4 regions of the Labrenzia sp. CP4 genome follow, and region 3 is predicted to be linked to each of the others. Evidence: predicted binding sites of a transcription regulator. Region 3 holds the regulator's gene; each other region holds the start of a gene.

What was found. The regulator PhoB, encoded in region 3, activates phosphate uptake and scavenging genes when phosphate is short. The targets are predictions, from matches to a motif close to TGTCATNNANCTGTCAT.
Region 1: phnC (phosphonate ABC transporter ATP-binding protein) is a predicted target of PhoB. The motif match lies at 1,320-1,336, and genes of this name have one in related genera.
Region 2: ACP90_RS01340 (NAD-glutamate dehydrogenase) is a predicted target of PhoB. The motif match lies at 1,910-1,926, and genes of this name have one in related genera.
Region 4: ACP90_RS10340 (bifunctional 2',3'-cyclic-nucleotide 2'-phosphodiesterase/3'-nucleotidase) is a predicted target of PhoB. The motif match lies at 2,212-2,228, and genes of this name have one in related genera.

Annotation. Positions count from the first base shown of each region.
Region 1 covers NZ_CP011927.1:2,592,814-2,596,129, reverse strand. The annotation lists gene phnC (phosphonate ABC transporter ATP-binding protein) at 1-165, opposite strand, end outside; gene ACP90_RS12060 (PhnD/SsuA/transferrin family substrate-binding protein) at 228-1,100, opposite strand; gene phnC (phosphonate ABC transporter ATP-binding protein) at 1,399-2,220, shown strand; gene phnD (phosphonate ABC transporter substrate-binding protein) at 2,310-3,221, shown strand.
Region 2 covers NZ_CP011927.1:282,231-285,546, reverse strand. The annotation lists gene leuD (3-isopropylmalate dehydratase small subunit) at 1-203, opposite strand, end outside; gene argC (N-acetyl-gamma-glutamyl-phosphate reductase) at 242-1,192, opposite strand; gene ACP90_RS01345 (peroxidase-related enzyme) at 1,332-1,898, opposite strand; gene ACP90_RS01340 (NAD-glutamate dehydrogenase) at 2,006-3,316, shown strand, end outside.
Region 3 covers NZ_CP011927.1:4,785,188-4,788,503, reverse strand. The annotation lists gene pstB (phosphate ABC transporter ATP-binding protein PstB) at 1-725, shown strand, start outside; gene phoU (phosphate signaling complex protein PhoU) at 757-1,452, shown strand; gene phoB (phosphate regulon transcriptional regulator PhoB) at 1,533-2,234, shown strand; gene ACP90_RS21915 (GcrA family cell cycle regulator) at 2,560-3,096, opposite strand.
Region 4 covers NZ_CP011927.1:2,228,329-2,231,644, forward strand. The annotation lists gene ACP90_RS10340 (bifunctional 2',3'-cyclic-nucleotide 2'-phosphodiesterase/3'-nucleotidase) at 99-2,081, opposite strand; gene ACP90_RS10345 (lytic murein transglycosylase) at 2,288-3,094, opposite strand; gene ACP90_RS10350 (NAD(P)H-dependent oxidoreductase) at 3,226-3,316, opposite strand, start outside.

The sequences.
Region 1 (3,316 bases), 2.2 Mb from region 3:
CAGCGCGCAGCGCAATGCGGTCGATTTTCCAGCACCGTTTGAACCGATCAAGGCAACAGCTTCCTCACGGCCCACGGAGAAGGAAACTTCGCGCAGCACGCTCCGGTCCTTGCCGAAAGTCTTGCAAAGGCCTTCGACCTTCAGGTCACACGGCGTCTCCGTCACGGGCTGTCGGGCTGGGACCGCCGGCGCGATTGCGCCGGCGGACTGGAGCAGAGGCTGCGCCATTATTCGCCGATGAACTTGTCGTATTGCGGGAAACCGGCGGTGGTGTACATGGACCGCACCAGGTCATAGGCACCATCTTCGATCGCCACCAGATCCATGCCCGAATACTTGTCGTTTTCCTCGTGCTGCAGGATCGCGGCGATGATCGATTTCTTGTTGTCGAGGATCGCCTGACGCAGGCTCTGCGCTGTCGCGGGATCGACATGGGCTCCGGCCATGATCATGTCGTTCGGCAGATCGCCGGAACGGGCGATTACCCGGAAAAAGCCGTTCGGGACGCTATCATCCTTGTTGCGGGTGCCAATCCACGAATTGTGATTGATCCCGATGGCGGCAACATCACCCTTCTTCAAGGCTTCATGCGCAATGTTGCGCGAAGTATGCAGCTTCTCGATGTCCTTGACCGGATCGACGCCATAATCGGCCATCAGCTGCATCGGGCACAGCATGTTAGAAGTGGAACCGATATCACCGAAGGCCACCTTCTTGCCCTTGAGATCGGCCGGCCGCGTGAAACCGCTGTCGGCTCGTACGACGACGGCACAGAAGTAATCCGGGCGGCCAAGACCTATAAGCGGACGGGCTTCGGTCAGTTTGTTGATCACGATGTACTCGGCAGGACCGGTTACGACAAAGTCGACGCGTTGGGCGCGCAAGGCTTCAGCCGCTGCGGTCCGGCTGGTAACCGGGAAAAACTCGAAGGTGTGGTCTGTTGCATTTTCAAGGGCGTTCTTGAACGGCCCCCATTCAACCTGCAGCCGCTCCAGGCCCTCCACGTCGGTAACGGCCAGTTTGAACGTGTCGGCCAGGGAAGAAGACAGGGAAACGGCAAGAACGGCAGCCGCGAGTGCGGCGGATTTCAAAAAGCGCATGACAGGAACTCCTCAGACAGCCGAAACAAAGCCGGCAAGGCAACAGGAGCGTAACGACACGCGCGCCGCGGAACGTGACCGTATTATGTAAATTTTACGAAATTTACATCAGAGAAAGATGGATCTACGAAGCAGAAAATTTCTTTAACTTCGAACTTCCAGACAAATCTTGATCTTATTTGTTTTCCGGCAAATTTTCTCAATGCCTCTGTCGTAAAACTTCATAAAAGTATAATCGTATAGACATCTGTTCTCGGCACATGTCTGCTAGTTCGCTCTCCGTTTTTCGGAGGGCCCGATGCTGGTCATTGAGCAATTATCTAAAGTCTTTGGAGACCTGACCGCGGTGGACAGTGTCTCCCTTGCCATTCCCAAGGGACAGATGGTCGGCGTGATCGGCCGGTCCGGTGCCGGCAAGTCCACGTTCCTGCGCATGATCAACCGGCTGGCCGACCCCAGCCGGGGGACGATCCTCAACGAGGGAAAGAACATCACGGCCCTGAAGGGTCGCGATCTGCGCCTTTGGCGCGCGTCCTGCGCCATGATCTTTCAGCAGTTCAATCTCGTCGAGCGCATGGATGTGCTGACCAATGTCATGGTTGGCCGCATCGCCCACACAGGGTTCCTGCGCTCCATGACACGATCCTTCACTGACGAGGATCGCGCCCGCGCTATCGAAGCCCTGGACCGGCTGGACCTTGTGCCCCAGGCGCTGCAACGCGCGGGAACCCTTTCCGGCGGACAGCAGCAGCGCGTCGCCATCGCCAAGGCGCTGGTGCAGAACCCGCGCATCATGCTGGCCGACGAACCGATTGCTTCACTTGATCCGGCCAACGCCAGCCGTGTGATGGACGCCTTGCGCGAAATCAACCGGACGGACGGTCTTACGGTGCTGGTCAACCTGCACACGCTCGACACTGCCCGTGCCTACTGCGACCGGATCATCGCAATGAAGGACGGGCGGGTTCAGTTCGACGGCACGCCGGACGCCCTGACTAGTGAAAGGGTTCGGCAGATTTACGGATCCGACGATCTTTCCGGTGACATCAACGAAGCAGTCACCTCCACCTCCCTTTCGACAACCACTTCCCGGCCGCCGATGAAGGCTGTCGGGGCCTGACCTTCGCGAAGCGGATCATCCGCTCTCGCTCTTGAAGCGGCCTTTGCCGCGCAAATCGCCGGATCTGCCGGCACCAAAGGAGACTTGAGATGAAGGCCATTTTTGCAGCAGCCGTTTCCGCTGCCGTTCTTGCAGCCTCCCCGGCCGTGGCGGACAGCTGGAAGGACCAGTACAAGACAGTCAAGTTCGGCATTCTTTCCGGTGAAAACGAAAAAGACCGGATCGCCCGTTACACGCCTTTCGAAAAGTACCTGGAGAACGAACTCGGCGTTGATGTCGAAATCTTCACCGCCGGATCCTATGACGGCGTGATCCAGGCCATGGCGGCCGACCAGATCGAATTCGCCTTCTTCGGTTCGTCTTCCTATGCCGCTGCCTACACGGAAACCAACGGCGGTGTCGTTCCACTTGTCTCCCGCCTGCAGAAGGACGGTTCCACCGGTTATTTCTCGGTCGTCGCCGTGCGTTGCGACAGCGGCTACAAGACCCTTGAGGACCTGAAAGGCAAGACACTGGCATTTGCCGACCCGGACAGCACGTCCGGTTATGCGGTGCCATACTTCAACCTCAGCAAACAGGGCTACGAGCCGAAAACCTATTTCGGTGCCATTCCCTTCTCCGGGGCCCATGAAACCGGTGTGCTTGGTGTCTACAACAAGCAGTATGACGCTGCCGCTACCTACATCACCAACGAGGAAGACGGCATTCCGCAGCGCATGGTCACCAAAGGCATGATCGAGAAGGACTCGATCTGCACCATCTGGAAATCACCGGAAATCACTTCCGGTCCGCTGGCCGCCCGCAGCAACCTGCCTAAGGGCCTGATCGATGCCATGCGCACCGCAGTCATGGAAATCCCGGAAAAGGATACGCTGGCCTTCATCGAAATGACCGGCGGCGAAGACAGCACCCAGGAAGCGTGGATCGAGGTTGATCACGACCGTTACCAGTGGATCGTCGAAATGCGCGACTGGCTGAAGAAACAGCGCCGCGGCGGCTGACTTTTCAGAGCGAGGGAGGAAACCGGCTGATCCGGGTTCCACCCGACGACCCGACCATCGTCATCTCGGGCGGCACTTCGCGTCTCCCGGGATGA
Region 2 (3,316 bases), 1.4 Mb from region 3:
GCATTGCGGTAGGCGGCCTTGTTGAGAACGAAGCTCTCGTTCTCCGATCCGTCGTCGTTGGTGCGCATTTCGTGGAACAGCGCGGTGCCGAGGCCGGTACGCTTGATCGTCTTCAGGAACTGCTTCGGAATGATCATGTCCGTGTCGATGTTCACGATCGGCAACGGCGCTGCGACACCGGTCAGGGTCTCAAATTTTTCCATTCTTCTTCTCTCCTGAAAGGCCTGAAAACGGATGCCGCTTACGCGGCAAGGCTGGTTGTCTGATCGACACCGAGCATCAGATTGAGGTTCTGGACCGCAGCACCGGACGCGCCCTTGCCCAGGTTGTCGTAGACGGCAACGATCGCAGCCTGCGCCCTGGCGTCATTTGCAAAGACGTGCAGATGCAGCTTGTTGGTGTCGTTGAGCGCCTGCGGGTTGAGGCTGTCGGATTTTTCGAGCGCTTCCAGCGGCGCGACCTCGACAAAACCGCCGGGTGCCGAAGCGAAATGATCGGCGATCGCCGCATGCAGCTGCTCGCCCGTCGGCACCTTGGCGAGGCCTGCCAGGTTCAACGGAACCACCGTCAGCATGCCCTTGTAGAAATCTCCGACAGTCGGAGTGAACAGTGGAGCTGCGTCGAGCAGGCCGTATTCCGTCATTTCCGGAAGATGCTTGTGATTGAACCCGAGCGCATAGGGCGCAAACGAATTTGCGCTGGTTCCGGCGGCTTCGTAATCGGCAATCATGCCCTTGCCACCACCGGAATACCCGGAGATGCCGAAATAGGTCAGGTTGAAGTCCGTCGGCAGCAGCTCCGCGGCAATCAGCGGACGAACCGCCGCGATCAGGCCTTGCGGCCAGCAGCCCGGATTGGCAACGCGCATGGCTGCGGCGATGATGTCGGCCTGGTCGAGGTCCATTTCGGCAAAACCGTAGGCCCAGCCCTCGGCAACCCGGTGGGCGCTGGAAGCATCAATCACACGGGTGGTGTCGTTCTCGATCAGGGCAACGCTTTCCTTGGCCGCCGCATCCGGCAGGCAAAGAATGGCAATATCGGCCTTGTTGAGGTAGTCGGCCCGGGCAGCCGGATCCTTCCGGCTTTCGTCCGGAATGGAGATCAGCTCAAGGTCGCGGCGCATGGCAAGGCGCTCGCGGATCTGCAGACCCGTCGTACCGGCTTCACCATCAATAAACACGCGCGCAACCATCGCCCGTTCCTCTCCCTCTCATGATCGCCGCCAGTTTCGAACCCCAGGGCCCGAAAGCCGTCAGGCAGATCGGTGCAAAATCGAAAGCGTCATACACCCAATCGCGCGGCTTGTCACCGCCGCGCGACGCTCCGTTATCTCAACGGGCCCTTGAGTGATACTCATCATTCGGGCGCATGTCGGACGCCGCAGCCACCCTGTTTGACATGTTGAAGAAGCCCGTTACCGAGGCGATGTCCCAGATGTCGCGATCCGTAAACCCGACATCGCGCAGGGCTTGCCGGTCGCTTTCCACGATTTCCGCCGGCTTCTCCGTCAACTTGACGGCGAAGTCGAGCATCGCCCGCTGCTTTGGCGAAAGGTCCGCAACGCGGTAGTTCATCACCATCAGTTCACCCAGCACGGGGTCCCCGGAAAGCTCGCGCACCGCAGCACCATGAGCCGTAAGACAATAAAAACAGCGGTTGACCGCTGATACCGCAACGGCAATCATCTCTCTCTCGAGCTTGGAGAGTGTACATTCGCCCAGCATGAGGTCGTTGTACATGTCGGTGAAGGCGCGCAGCTTCGTTTCGTCGAACGCATATGCCTTGAGGACGTTGGGAACGAGACCCAGCTTCTCTTGGCACAAGTCGAAATAAGCCTGTGTCTTTTCACTCAATGTTACATTTGAATCGATTTGCAAGGCCGTGACTTTACTTGACAATTTGCTCCTCCCGTCATGAAACCGTTTATGTCGCTGAAATATGAACTTAAGTCTTAGAACGAGCGAGCGACAGAGCCAAACCATACGATCGCCTAAGGGGATGGAAAATGCCGGACAAACACGACGTCGAGAAACTCAAACTCATCGACGCGGTCCAAGCAACCTTGAATCAGGAAGATCCGGCTCTCGCCGAGTTTTCCCGCGCCTTTTATGACCGGGGCGCAGCGGAAGACCTGGTGGCCTACACCGCGGAAGAGCTGACCGGCTTTGCCCGGGACGCCTGGCAGGATTTCCAGAACCACGAACTCGGCACGCATCGTGTCAGCATCGCCGATCCGGCGTTCAAGGCCCAGGGCAGCAAGGTCAAGGGCGTCTCGATTATCGAGATCGTCAACGACAACATGCCCTTCCTGGTCGATTCCGTCATGGACGAGCTGCAGGAAAGCAAGATCGAAGTGCATCTGGTCCTGCACCCGATCTTCATCGTGGAACGGGATGACAACGGCAAACTGACAAGCGCCACGGCCCGCAAGAAACCACCGAAGCGGACCGACCGGCAGGAAAGCCTCATCCATATCCACGTGACACGGATTGATTCGCCCGAAGCCCGCGCAGCCCTCAAGGCACGGCTCGACAAGGTTCTGTCCGATGTCCGCGCCGTCGTGTCGGACTTCAAGCCGATGCAGGAACGCCTGGCGGAGGCCATCGACACCTACAAGACCACGCAAATCCCCGGCAGCAGCGACGAGTTGTGGGAGGCAATCCACTTCCTGGAGTGGATGGAGAACGACAACTTCATTTTCCTCGGCATGCGCGAATACATGTTCGAAGGCGGCGTCGAGGAGGGCGAGCTTTCCCCCCATGAGGGCACGGGCCTCGGCCTCTTGTCCGACCCGGATGTGCGCGTTCTCCGCCGCGGCACGGAGTTCGTGCAGATCACGCCGGAAATTCGCGAGTTCCTGAAGAAACCCGAACCGCTGATCATTGCCAAGGCCAACGTGAAGAGCACCGTGCACCGGCGCGTGCACATGGATTACGTCGGCGCCAAGCTCTATGACGACGAAGGCAACATGAACGGCGAGCTGCGCATCGTCGGCCTGTTCGCCTCGACCGCCTATACCGAACCGACCAGCACCATCCCGTTCCTGCGCCGCAAGGTTGCCAGCGTTCTGGCCCGCGCCGGCTACGGGTCGGAAAGCCATTCCGGTCGCGCCCTCCGCAACGTTCTGGAAGCTTTCCCGCGTGACGAGCTGTTCCAGATCGAACGGGAGCGCCTGTTCGACTTTTCCATCGCCATCCTGCAGCTGGACGAGCGCCCGCGCATTCGCGTGCTGTCCCGCCCGGACAAATTCGACCGCTATGTCTCCATTCTGGTCTTCGTCCCGCGTGACCGCTATTCCACCGAAGTTCGCCTGAAC
Region 3 (3,316 bases):
TCTATTATGGCGATACCCACGCCATCAAGGACGTGGACATCGAGATCCAGCCGAGGTCCGTGACTGCCTTCATCGGTCCGTCCGGGTGTGGCAAGTCGACGTTCCTGCGGACGATCAACCGCATGAACGACACCATCGACATCTGCCGTGTGGAAGGGTCGATCAAGATCGACGGTGAGGACATCTACGATCCCAAGGTCGATCCCGTACAGCTGCGCGCCAAGGTCGGCATGGTGTTCCAGAAGCCGAACCCGTTTCCCAAGTCGATCTACGACAACATTGCCTACGGTCCGCGGATCCATGGTCTGGCCCGCAACAAGTCCGAGCTTGATGAAATCGTTGCCTCCAGCCTGCAGAAGGCCGGGCTTTGGGAAGAAGTCAAAAACCGTCTGGACGAGCCGGGCACCGGCATGTCGGGTGGTCAGCAGCAGCGTCTGTGCATTGCCCGCGCGATTGCCGTCAGCCCGGAAGTGATCCTGATGGACGAACCGTGCTCGGCGCTCGACCCCATCGCGACCGCGAAGGTGGAAGAGCTGATCGACGAACTGCGGGAAAACTTCACCATCGTGATCGTGACCCACTCGATGCAGCAGGCTGCCCGTGTGTCTCAGCGTACCGCGTTCTTCCACCTGGGTATTTTGGTTGAAGAAGGTCTGACGGAGGACATCTTTACCAATCCGAAGGACAAGCGTACGCAGGACTATATTACGGGCCGCTTCGGCTAAGCATTTTTTAGGTTTCTGAAGGGGACACAGGATGTCTGAACATACAGTCTCGGCTTACGATGACGAACTGACGGCCATGGCCGGCAAGGTTGCCGAAATGGGTGGTATTGCCGAAAAGGCTTTCGCCGATGCGGTGTCCGCGCTGGTGTCGCAGGATCTGGAGCTTGCCAAGGCGACGATCAAGGGCGATGTCCGGCTGGACAGCCTTTACAACGAACTTGAAGTGAAGCTGATCGAGCTGATCGTCCGCCGCCAGCCGATGGGGCAGGACCTGCGTGAAATCACCGCCGCAACGCGCATTGCCAATGACCTGGAGCGTGTTGGCGATCTTGCAAAGAACGTTGCCAAGCGCGTCATCGCCATCGACAGCGACTTGCAGTCGAAGAAGCTTGCGATCGGTGTGGAGCACATGACGGAACTCGCTCTTTCGCAGCTCAAGCAGGTGCTGGATGCCTACGCCCGGAAGGATGCGGAAGCCGCCCGCCGGGTTCAGGAAGCCGACGCCGAGGTCGACGCGATCTACACGTCGATCTTTCGCGAACTCCTGACCTACATGATGGAAGACCCGCGGGTCATTACCCAGTGCGTCCATCTCTTGTTCTGCGCAAAGAACATCGAGCGCATCGGCGATCACGCGACGAATATCGCCGAGAACGTCTACTACATGGTCACTGGCGAGCGTTTGCCGGAAGACCGGGCAAAGGTCGACGAAACAGGCGCGGTCTGACCCGCTGGTAATCGTCGGATTTGCAGAAGATCTTAACGGCCGGCGCTTCGGCGCCGGTTGCGGTAATTGGAGCGAGATGTATGCCGAAGGTGCTCATCGTTGAAGACGAAGAACCGCTCAGCCTTCTATTGAGATACAATTTGGAAGCGGAAGGGTACTCGGTCGAGTCCTGTGTCCGGGGTGACGAGGCGGAAATCCGCCTGCGGGAAAGCCTGCCGGACCTGTTGCTGCTCGACTGGATGCTGCCGGGCCTGTCCGGAATTGAACTGTGCCGCCGCCTGCGGGCGCGCGAGGATACCGAGCGCCTGCCGGTCATCATGCTGACGGCACGCGGTGAGGAAGCAGAGCGCATCCGCGGCCTGTCGACCGGTGCCGACGACTACGTGGTCAAGCCCTTCTCGGTACCGGAATTGATGGCCCGCGTGCGCGCCATCCTGCGCCGGGCAAGCCCGGAAGTGGTGTCCAGCATGTTGCGATCCGGCGATATCGAACTGGATCGCGAAACGCACCGCGTTCGCCGCAACACCAAGGAAATACACCTGGGGCCGACGGAATTCCGCCTGCTGGAATTCCTGATGACATCGCCTGGTCGTGTCTTCTCCCGCGAACAACTGCTGGATGGGGTCTGGGGTCACGATGTCTACGTGGACGAACGCACTGTCGATGTTCACGTCGGTCGCTTGCGCAAGGCTCTGAACAAGGGCAAGGCGAAGGATCCTATCCGTACCGTCCGTGGTGCCGGATACGCCTTCAATGACCAGTTCACCTCTGCCACCGCCTGAGGGCAACTTGCAGAATGGAATTAAGGAGCCCGCTTTCAAGCGGGCTTTTTGTTTCTCAGCGGTTTTGTGCCTTTCGCGGAGCAAGGTTCTCTTCTGCGACTACCCCATCAGTTGTGTCGGTGTCGGGGCTGATCCTGCGGTCCCTGTCGTGGCGGAGCGGTCAAACAAGGTTTGATTTGATGGGGCGGAAACGGCATGGATCGGTGCCGTGATTAAGCTGTGGGAGGTCATTGGTCGGGGTCGGACATCTGGTCAATGGAAGGCCCAAACAAAAAAGCCCGCCAAATTGGCGGGCTTTCTCATGAACTGCTTCGGTGCGAGACTATCAGCCTGCCTGAGCCATCGTCTTGCGGTCGCGGCGGCGGTCGGCGACCGGCTGATACGCGATCTTGCAGTGATGAGCGCAGTAGGGGACGCCGGCATCGGACTGGCGGCCGCAGAAGTAGAAGTCGTCGGTTGCCGGGTCGCCAATCGGCCATTTGCAGGTCCGCTCGGTCAGCGTCAGGATGGTAGCCCGCTGCGAGATCGGAACGAGCTCCGCAATCGGCTCTACGCGCGGCTTGGCAGCCACCACTGGAGCCGGCGAGATGTCTGCTTTCAGGGCCGTTGCGCCGATCGACTGCGGATGTGACGTCGTCGGTTTCTTCGGCGCTGCACCCGTTGCAGGAGCTGCGGTGCGCGGCCGGCGCGGCTTGGCGCTTGAAGAGGTGGACTTGGCGCGGCCGGACAGGCCAAGGCGGTGCACCTTGCCGATCACGGCGTTACGGGTAACACCACCCAGTTCGCCTGCGATCTGGCTTGCGCTCAAGCCGCCGCCCCAAAGCTTTTTGAGAAGCTCAACTCGTTCGTTTGTCCAACTCATTGCCGCACCCTTTAGTTTGACCGTCCTGCGGCCATTAACCCCGTGTTAAGCATGCGCAAGCACGCTTAATGCTGGCAGATCTAGTGCCTCTTGGTGATTTGCCTCACGAGATCTCGTGTCTGATTGCTGAGAGGTTACAATAACGTTAATTTGTCAGGCAACCACTCGACCCAAACCAGTTGGGGATGAAACGACTTTTCCCCAATTATGGCGAGGTCAT
Region 4 (3,316 bases), 2.6 Mb from region 3:
AGCCCCTAAAATCCACAATGAACAAAAACAACTCTTTCAGGTTGTATTTCTTTGTGGCGCTATTTTGGCTGACGGGGCTTGTTAATAGGTGCTGACGTTCAAAGCGTGATCCTGTAACGGGCAAAGCCGTCTGCGCCGTCACCTGCCGGTTCAATCTTGACCCCTTCCACCGAGGCGGCGTGTTCCGTGCCACCCGGGCCGGTTTCGAACAGGACGCTGGTATCCGGCATCGGTTTGAACGACCAGTTGGCATCTGCCGACGGGTTGATCGTGCCCTGTTCGACAATGTAGCGCACCAGGACGTCGCGATTGGTGTCCGGGCCGATGAAAACGACAACGTCGTCGCTGATGCCGGGGAAATTGCCGCCGCCACCTGCACGGTAATTGTTGGTCGCGACCACGAAGGTTGCTTCAGGGTCGAGGGGTGCGCCGTTGAACTCCAGGTTCACGATGCGGCTGGCGTCCGGATTGAGGACTTCGCCTTTCGCGTCGTATTTCGATGGCTGGCTCAGGTCTATCTGGTAGGTGACACCGTCGATCACATCGAAATTATAGCTTGGAAACTCCGGGTTGATCAGTGTCTGGTCGGCCTTGCCCGGCTCGACTTCCTGGAAAATTCCGGCTGAACGTTCCAGCCATTCCTTCACCGTGCTGCCCTTGATGGCGACCGCGCGAATGGTGTTCGGATACAGGTAGAGATCGGCCACGTTCTTGATGGCGACATCGCCGACCGGAACGTCGGTGTAGTAGTCCGGGCCGCCACGACCGCCGGCCTTGAAAGGCGCTGCTGCGGAAAGAACCGGCAGGCCTTCCCATTCCGTACCCTTCAGCATCTGTTCGATGTACCAGATCTGCGCCTTTGAAACGATCTGGACGCTCGGGTCGTCGGCCACGAGGGCGAAATAGGAATGCAAGGGTGCCGACGTCTTGCCGACGGGGCGGCGGACATAGGCAAGGGTTGCCTCGTGATCTTCCTTCACCGCATCGAGTACATCCTGCTGGCTCTCCACCAGCGGTGTCACGGTTCGACCTTCTTTTTCGTAGATCGGGCGTGCTTCGGTCATGAAATTGGCGACACGCCAGCCGTCGCCGTCGCGCTCGATCATCAGGTCGATGACGCCCAGATGCGAGCCCCAGAAACCGCCCATCGCGGCAGGCTTGCCGAACAACGTGCCTTTCTCGCTGTCGATACCCGGCAGTCCCTCATACTGGGGACCGGGGAAGACCAGATGCTGGTGACCGGTAAAGACGGCGTCGATCCCGTCCACGCCGGCAAGGTGCAGGGAGGCGTTTTCCATGCCTTCGGAATAATCGTTGGCGTCAATCCCCGAGTGGGAGAGGGCGATTACCAGGTCGCAGCCCTGTTCGCGCATTTCCGGGACGAAGGCCTTGGCGGTTTCGATAATGTCACGTGCATTGGCGTTGCCTTCCAGGTGGCGGCGGTCCCAGTTCATGATCTGCGGTGGCACGAAGCCGATGAAGCCGATCTTGATCGGATAGGACTTGCCGGCACCGTCGGTGACCTGTTTTTCAACGATCACATAGGGCTTCAGGAAAAGGGCGTCGTCTCGTGGGTTGCCGGCCAGCATGCTGCCCTTGACAAGATTTGCGCAGACGACGGGGAAATTGGCACCGGCCAGCACCTTCATCATGAAGTCCAGACCGTAGTTGAATTCGTGGTTGCCGAGTGTTGCCGCGTCGAATTCAAGGACGTTCATGCCCTTGATGACTGGGTGCAGGTCGCCTTCGCTCATGCCGCGTTCATAGGCGACATAGTCCCCCATCGGGTTGCCTTGCAGAAAGTCGCCATTGTCGACCAGAACCGAGTTTGTCGCCTCGTTCCGGATATCGCGGATCAGTGTGGCTGTCCGGGCGAGACCGGCGGTGTCGACAGGTTTGTCGCTGTAATAGTCGTAAGGGAAAACATGGACATGGAGGTCAGTGGTCTCCATCAGGCGAAGGTGAGCCGTACCTTCCTTGGCCAGAACCGAATAGGGGTGCAGAGCTGCCGTGAAGCCAGTTGCCGCTGCGCCCATCAAAAGGGTGCGCCGTGAAATCGAAAAGTCTTTGATACTGGACATGAAATGGCTCCTGTTCGGTCGCTCGGCGATTGGTGTCGCTTAGCCTTGCGGAACAGTGCGTGCCGGACCGATAGCTGCCGGTGCCCGCCGGGCGGCATGTTTCCGCGGCACACGGTTTTGATCCGCAAGGATTACAACCGTATGACGCAAATTGCTGCCCGGATCGTCAGTTTTGTCAAGCAGGTTTATGGACCGTCGAGCTGGGTCTACTCGCTGATCTGGCCAGCCATGACCGAGATCGTTTCCACGTAGACACTGGCCTTGTTCCATTGCTTGAGAACGTTGTAATTGGCAGTGCCCGGGCCCCAGCCCTGGCCGCGGCGCCAGCCTTTCTGGGCAAGATAATTTGCGGTGGAAGCTAGCACATCCGGAATGGAGCGGATCAGGTCCTTGCGGCCGTCGCGATCATAATCGACCGCATAACGGACATAGCTGGTGGCGAGAAACTGGGTCTGGCCGAGTTCGCCGGCCCAGGCACCTTTCATTTCGGCCGGCTGCATGTCACGGCCCTGCACGATCTTGAGTGCGGCGACCAGTTCGGCGGTGAAGAAATCGGACCGGCGGCAATCATAGGCCAGCGTGGCAAGGGATTGCAGGACCGGCATGTTGCCGGAGAAGCTGCCGTAGTTGGTTTCAAGCCCCCAGATCGCCAGAAGTACAGGTGCGGGAACGCCGTATTTCTTTTCGATGCCACGGAAGATGCGGGCGTAGGTCTTGCCGAGCTGCTTGCCACGCCGGATCATCGCGTTGTTGACCCGCTTGGCATAGAACTGGTTGAAGCTGAGCTTGAAGGATTTCTGGTTCCGGTCGAGCGAGACCACCTTCTTGTTGTACTTCACGTTTTTCAACGACGGTTCAACGACCCTTTTCTTGAGGCCGTAGCTTTGGGAATTTGCAATGAACGACTGTTTCCAGGCTTCAAAACCACCCGGTCCATTGCCGCAGCTTGCACTCCAGGCAGAAGGTGCGGACAGAAGAACAAAACCAAAGACGAATGCAGAAAGGAGGCGCATCGAATCCCCGCTGGGCCAATATAGGATGAACGGTATTCTATCCGAAAAAGCGGTAGCGTCATCCGGCAGATACAGGAAAAAGAGGATTGGAGGCGGACAAATCCGGTCTCGTCTTTTCCGGTTGCCGCAAATCAGGGGTCTTGCCGGATGAAGTGGCTGTAAGATGGCGCGCCCGGGCTAAGGGTGCCGGCGCGGTCGAATTCGCTGTCGGCGTTGAAGCTG